DNA from 2 places in the Cyanobium sp. Alchichica 3B3-8F6 genome. Region 1 is predicted to be linked to the other one. Evidence: predicted binding sites of a transcription regulator. Region 1 holds the regulator's gene; the other holds the start of a gene.
What was found. Region 1 encodes NtcA, which controls nitrogen genes in cyanobacteria. Its sites were predicted from a motif close to GTANCNNNNGNTAC; they were not measured.
Positions count from the first base shown of each region.

Region 2: KBY65_RS06370 (DUF4278 domain-containing protein) is a predicted target of NtcA. The motif match lies at 1,698-1,711, and genes of this name have one in related genera.

Region 1 covers NZ_JAGQCZ010000004.1:138,505-141,904, reverse strand. Annotated here, with positions in the region: gene dcd (dCTP deaminase) at 1-214, opposite strand, end outside; gene KBY65_RS05065 (cob(I)yrinic acid a,c-diamide adenosyltransferase) at 214-834, opposite strand; gene ntcA (global nitrogen regulator NtcA) at 1,095-1,835, shown strand; gene KBY65_RS05055 (DUF3084 domain-containing protein) at 1,884-3,101, shown strand; gene KBY65_RS05050 (resolvase) at 3,098-3,400, shown strand, end outside.
Region 2 covers NZ_JAGQCZ010000006.1:29,291-32,690, forward strand. Annotated here, with positions in the region: gene KBY65_RS06365 (sigma-70 family RNA polymerase sigma factor) at 136-813, opposite strand; gene KBY65_RS06370 (DUF4278 domain-containing protein) at 1,421-1,603, opposite strand; gene KBY65_RS06375 (cytochrome P450) at 1,759-3,096, opposite strand; gene KBY65_RS06380 (hypothetical protein) at 3,089-3,289, opposite strand; gene KBY65_RS06385 (Nif11-like leader peptide family natural product precursor) at 3,319-3,400, opposite strand, start outside.

The DNA of each region.
Region 1 (3,400 bases):
ACCGCTTGGGGTTCATGATCGTGCCGGGCACGTGACGGAAAATCAGAAACTCCTTCGCCGACAGCCGCAGGTCGTAGCCATAGGACGAGCAGCCGTAGCTGAGCACCGGCGAACTGGCGGTGTCGGGATCCAGGTGACGCACCAGGCTCGACTGGAAAGGCTGCAGCATTCCGGCCGCGGCCTGCTCATTAATCCAGCGATCGTTCTTGAGCATTAGAGACCTCGACGCAGCTGGGTGACCTGGTCGGCCATCGCCATCAGCTCAGAAGCCATGGCCGGACCGGTCAGGATGACATCCAGATGGGCCGGCCGGCGATCGAGGGTGGCCACGACGTCGGCCTTGTCGATGTAGCCCAGCTCCACCGCCAGACCCAGCTCGTCGAGCACCATCAGATCCACAGCGCCACTGAGCAACTGCTCACGGCTGAAGGCCCACACCTGGCGCACGGCCTCCACCGACTCCTGATCCTGGTCGGCGGCCCGCTCCGAGAGGCAGGCGGGCACCCCGGGCCGCAACCACTGCAGACGGCCACAAAGCCAAAGGCTGCTCTCCAGCCCCTGATCCACGCCACCCTTGAGAAACTGGCTCACCAGCACCCGACTGCCCAGCCCGGCGGTGCGCAAGGCCTGGCTGAGCACCGCACCGAAACTGCCCCGGAACGGAGCCGTGTGGATCTGGAGCAGACCCTCCTGCTGGGCCACCAAACGCAGCACGGGAGCCGGAGAGACCGCCGCCAGGGGGCGATGGCCCGGGCGCTGGGGAGCGTGCTGGACCGCAGGAAAACCCGCTCCGGTTCCGGAGGTCAGACCTGGGACGGGCAAGCTGGCGGTCATGGACACCGTGTCAGGACAAGGGGCAGGACGAACGGGGACGCGACACCCCACCAGGGAAGTCGCGGCTGCGCCCCCCGAGGACCTGAATGTAGCGGGATCGGACCGTTCCACAAGCGAATGACACCATCCCTGGTGGAAACATCCGTACTGCTGCGCCCAAAACCAACCAGGGGCAACAGCAAGGCGACGGCAAATCGTGTGCGTTGCTACAGGGGCACCCCCGGGTGATCCTTAGGGTCCGGCCACTTGCCTAAGCCACGATGGTTGGCGCCACCCACGGATTCAGCCGTACCGCCGCCACCCCATCGACCGGGGCCCCAGGGGTGGTGGCCGGCATGGGCAGCGCTGGCCAGGCCAGTCCCACCCTGCTAGAGGTGATCCGCGGGCTGGCCGGCAGCAGCGTCGAAACGATCGAACGGGGCAAGACGATCTTTTTCCCCGGCGATCCAGCCGAACGGGTGTACCTGCTGCGCCGCGGCGCGGTGCGGCTCTCGCGTGTCTACGAATCCGGTGAAGAAATCACGGTGGCCCTGCTGCGGGAAAACAGCCTGTTTGGGGTGCTGTCCCTGCTCACGGGCCAGCGCTCAGATCGCTTTTATCACGCTGTGGCCTTCACCCGGGTCGAGATGGTGACCGCTCCAGCCACCTCGGTGCGGCGCGCCATCGAGCAGGACGCCAGCGTCGGGTTGCTGCTGCTGCAGGGCCTTTCCTCACGCATCCTGCAAACCGAAACGATGATCGAAACCCTCACCCACCGGGACATGAGCTCGCGGCTGGTGAGCTTTCTCTTGGTGCTCTGCCGCGACTTCGGCGTTCCCAGCAGCGAGGGCATCACCATCGATCTTCGCCTGTCCCACCAGGCCATCGCCGAAGCCATCGGCTCCACGCGCGTCACGATCACCCGCCTGCTGGGGGATCTACGCAACGACGGCCTGGTGCAGATCGACCGCAAGAAAATCACCGTCTTTGACCCGATTGCCCTGGCCAAACGCTTCAGCTGAGCGCTTCGGCTGAGGGGCAGGGATACTGGGGCCCGTTCGCAGACGCATGTGACCGGCTGGCTGCTGATCTTGGCGCTGCTAGCCCTGGGGGGAGTGCTCTCCACCCTGGGTGACCGGCTGGGCAGCCGGGTTGGCAAGGCGCGCCTCAGTCTGTTCAAGCTGAGGCCCCGACGCACCGCCGTGTTGATCACGGTGCTCACCGGCAGCCTGATCAGCGCGATCTCGCTGGGGCTGATGCTGCTGGTGAGTGAGCGCCTGCGCACGGGTCTGTTCGAGCTCGATCGGCTGGAGGATCGTCTGCAGAGCAGCCGCCGCCAGCTGGCCAGCAGTCAGGCCCAACTGGCCACCAGCCAGCAGGAGCTCAACCGGGCCGAACAGGGGAAACGGGATGCGCAACAGCGGTTCGAACAGGCCCAGGCGCGGGCCAATCAGCTGCGTCAGGAACTGGCTCCGCTGGTTGCCCAACGCAACAGCCTGGAGGTGGAACGCACACGGCTCAGCCGTGAGGTTCAAGACCGCGACGCTGACATCCGACGCACCGAAACCGAACTGGCCCAGGTGCGCCGCCGCATTGCCGCAGGCGCCCAAGAACTCAAGGATCTTGAGAGCAACCTGATTGCCCTGCGCCGCGGCGATGTGGTGATCACCAGCGGTCAGACCTTGGCCAGCGCCAAGGTGACCCTGGAGCAGCCCGAGCAGGCCAGCGCCGTGATCACGGCCCTGCTGCAACAAGCCAACCTCTCCGCATTCCGGCGGGTGTTGCCTGGCCAGCAGGTCGACCGCCAGATCCTGCTGGTGCCCAAGAGCGACATCGCCAAATTGGAGGGACTCCTGGCCAAACCCGGCAGCTGGGTGGTGAGCATCCTTTCGGCCGCCAACGTGTTGCGGGGTGAGCGCCAGGTGCTCGCCTTCCCCGACCTCCGCCCAAACCGGGCTGTCGTCAAGGCCGGCGAAGTGCTGGCCAGCACCACCATCGAAGGCGACCTCAGCAGCGTGGAAGCGATCAATCGCCGGCTCAACCTGCTGTTGGCGGCGGCCTATGCCAAGGCCCAACGCCAGGGCACCGCGGCGGAGGGCCTGCAGTTTGATGCGGCCCGTTTGAGCCAACTGGGCCGCGATCTGAGCGAAAGGCCAGCGGGCCAGGTGGCGCAACTAGAAGCCTTGGTCGTGCGCGATGCCGACACCCCCGACCCGATTGCGGTGGACGTGCGCTGGCTGCGACCTGGCGCGCCGGCCGGCGCTGGCCCAGGCCCCCGCCGGCCATGACGGCGGGCTTGATCGCGGGGCTCGATCCCGGCCGCAGCAAATGTGGCCTGGTGCTGGCGGATCTCGCGCAAGCCCTCGTTCTGGAGGCGGCGATCCTGCCCCCCGAGGCAAGCCGGGCCCAGCTCCAGGCCTGGCAACGCCAGGGGCTGACCCGGGTGGTGGTGGGCAACGGCACCAGCAGTAGCGCCTGGCGCGGCCCGCTGGCCGCACTGGCCCTGGAGCTGGAGCTGGTCGACGAGCACGGCAGCACTCTGGCCGCCCGCGATCGCTACTGGGAGCTGTATCCAGCCAACGGTTGG
Region 2 (3,400 bases), on a different contig from region 1:
GTCTGGGGCCTTTGCCGCACCGTAGAAACCCTGGCTAAGCGTTGATGGGGCCGCAGCGCAATCCCGTGCGGGAGCGAGTGGATGGAGCCAGGCCCGGATCAACCGGGCCTGCAGCAGGGCGCCTGGCGCCGGCCGCTAGGCCGCTAACTGCTGGCGCAGGGCGGCAAGGGCCTTTCGCTGAGCCCGCTGCACCGACATGGCACTGATCTCCAGCCGCTCGGCTGCAGCCCGCAGCGAGAGGCCCTCGAGGATCGTGAGCCGCAGGGCCATCGCCTGGGCAGCGGGGAGCTGCTCCACAAGCTGCTCCAGCGCCAGCCCATCGGCGCAATTCCCATCAGCTGCCTCGGGCTCTGGAGCGGCCAGCTGATCAAGCAGGCACGGCTCGCCATCGAAGCTGGCATCCAGGCTGCTGTGGCCCAGGGGGCAATCACCTGCTTCGTGAACCTGCCTGGGCACCCGCACCAGGCGGACCCGATCGCGCAGGTGATGCTGCAGGGCCCCGCTGATGCAGCGGCGGAGATAGGGAGCTGCAGGCTCGCCGGCGCGGCAGCTGGGAGCTGAGAGAAGCAGGGCCTCCCGGGCCACCTGGATCAGATCTTCCCGATCAACAAGCGGGAAGAAGCGCCAGGCCACCTTGGCAGCGATGGAATCGGTCAGGGGCAGGTGCTCCAGCACCAAGGCATTGCGGGCCTTGAGAGCAGAGCGGCTGAGGGCTTGAGCCGGCTTCTGGCGGCGGGAGGGGGAAAGCGGGGAAGCCATCTGGGGGACGGCGGAGAACCCCACCCCCACCGGCCGGCCGCAGCGCGGCGACAAGGACGCCCGATACAGGAGGGCGCATGGCCCGATCCTTGACGCGGCGTGAGGACTGGCCGTGATCACCTACCGCGACCAGTGCATCCGATTGATTTCCGTTCGGCGGTCCAGACCAGAAGAGGTGGAGCTCTATGAACAGTTCTGATTTCGATCAACGTTTCGATGCCGGCGAGTCCGTGCTCGAGGCACTTGACCTCGGCGGTGCGCGTCGCCGTCGGCTGGAGCAGCGGACGTCTGCTTGAGCGCAGTGCTGTGACTTCTATCCAGAAGGATGAGGCCGCACCGAAACGGGATCTTGCAGCCTCAGCGCTTCAGGCCTGGCCATCGCGTAAAACACCCTCGCTCATGGCCTCGTACACCAAGGAGCCAGGCTCCTTGGCTCGGCGGGCCACTGCGCTGCTGGAGTGGAGCACCCGATGGACCGATAGATCCGGCTGGGCTACGGAACCCTTGCGCTGGCGATCGGCGTACCGGAGAGCCGTATCAACGCAATCGTCAAAGGGCGGCGGGCGATCACTGCCGACACCGATCTGCGCTGAGCATTCGGCGCAAAAAAGGGGGCCTTGCGGCCCCCCTGTGATTCCTGATCGGCTGAAAGCTCAGCCGATCAGTGGTGGGCGTAGTGGTGGCCGCGGTAGGTGAGTTGCTTGGTCACCTCGCCGGGCTTGGGCTCGTCGTGGTGGGCATCCACGTAGGGAACCCCCCGGTAGGACTTGGCCATCAGGTATTGGGCGTCATCGAGACGCTGGGCCTTGAGGATCCGGGTGCGGATCAGTTCGAGCACGTTCATCACGCTCTCCACAGTGTCCGCGTCCCCGTTGCCTGGCGCGGAACGATCTGCATCCACCGCTGGGTGGATCAACGTATCTCTATTTAAGCGCTTGGTAGCGGTTGATACCACATGATCCACCGGATTGCTTCCGTTTCGTTGCAAAGGGGTGCGGTTCAGCTCCTGGGCTCAGCCCGCACCAGCAAGCCATCTCGCGGGCTGGGGCTGGGGATCAGTTGCAGGCTGAGGTCCTGATCCGGCTCCAGCTGCAGGGTCAGTTGCCGCAGCAGGCCCACTGCCATCAGGCGGATTTCCAGTTCGGCCAGGGCCTTGCCCAGGCACACCCGCTCGCCGCCGCCGAAGGGCAGCAGGGTGAGCCCGCTATCACCATTGAGATGGCGTTCCGGGCGGAACTGCTCCAGATCGTCGCCGCCGGCACCACCATCAAATCCGCCGTCGGCAGCGCTGCTGAAGCGGTTGGAGGCGGCCAGGGCCACCTGCACCACCCGGCCCGCCGGTACCAGCACGCCATCGAGAACCAAGTCGCGGGTGGTGCGGCGGAAGAAGCCGCCCACCGGCGGGTTAAGCCGCATCACCTCCTGCACCACGGCCGAAAGCCGTGGTGTGGCCTCCTGCTCGGCCAACGGCAAGCTCAGGCCATCGAGCTCGGCGTGTAGCCAGGGGAGTACCTCCGGGTGCTGCAGCAGCGCCGCCATCAGGCAGCTCAAGGAGGAGGCGGTGGTTTCGTAGCCGGCGAAGAGCAGCAGCAGCAACTGCTCCACCAGGTCGTCGTCGGTGAGCGGCAGGCCTGCTTCATCGAGGCCGCCACTGAGCAGATCCAGGCCACCGGCCAGGGGTTCTCCCTCCGCCACTTGCTGGCGGGCCCGCTCCAGCACCCCGGCCAGGCGTGCCAACAAGCGGCTGCGGGCCTGCAGCGCTCGGGAAAAGGGGCTGCCGGGCAGCGCAATCGGAATCGAAAACAGGGCGCGGGTCCAGATTTCAAAGTCGGCAAACAAGGCGTCGCGGTCGTCGCCCTCCAGCCCCAGCACCACCGTGGCGATCACCGTGAAGGCAAAGCGGCGCATGCGCGCCACCAGCGGCACCGGTGTGTTGGCGGCCTTGAGCTCCGCGGCCAGCTCCTCCACCAGCGTCACGATCGTGGGGGTGTACCGCCGCAGCGCCGCCGCCGAAAACAACTGCCCCACCACCCGCCGTCGGGCGCGGTGGTCGGCGCCATTGCGGTTCGCCAGCGAACGGCTGCCCAGCAGCTGGCGCACACTCTCGGGCCACCAGCCCTCGGTGGCGTCGGGCTGGGCCAGCAGATCGGTGATTGCCCGGCCGCCGCGGATGAACACCAGCGGCTGGCCCAGCAGCCGCGTTTCATACACGTTGCCAAACTGCTCAAAGCGCTGCTGGGCGAAGTCTGCGTCGCGGAAAAACGCCAGGGCCTCCAGCGCGCCCGTGCTGGCGCCGGTGCTGGGCAGGGGCCGGGGTGATGCAGGCAGGTCAACCATCGTGTTCCACCTTGGAGGCTCCACCAGGCTCGTCGGCCACAGCCTCAATCCGGTAGTACTCCCGATCGTCGGAGCAGCACAGATCGGCGTAGTACCGCTCCAGCACTGCGTGGGCTGCGCCGTAGCTCGTGAACAGCTCACCAGCGATGCCGTCGCGGATGCCGTCGTCGCGGAGGATCTGGTAGCGGCTCATGGTGTGGTGCACAGGCGACAGCCCGGGATTCAGTAATACCGGCCGGGATACTCGCCCGGATGCTCGATCCGACGCACCCGCACGCCCGAGGCGGACTGGCCGGAGAAGCGC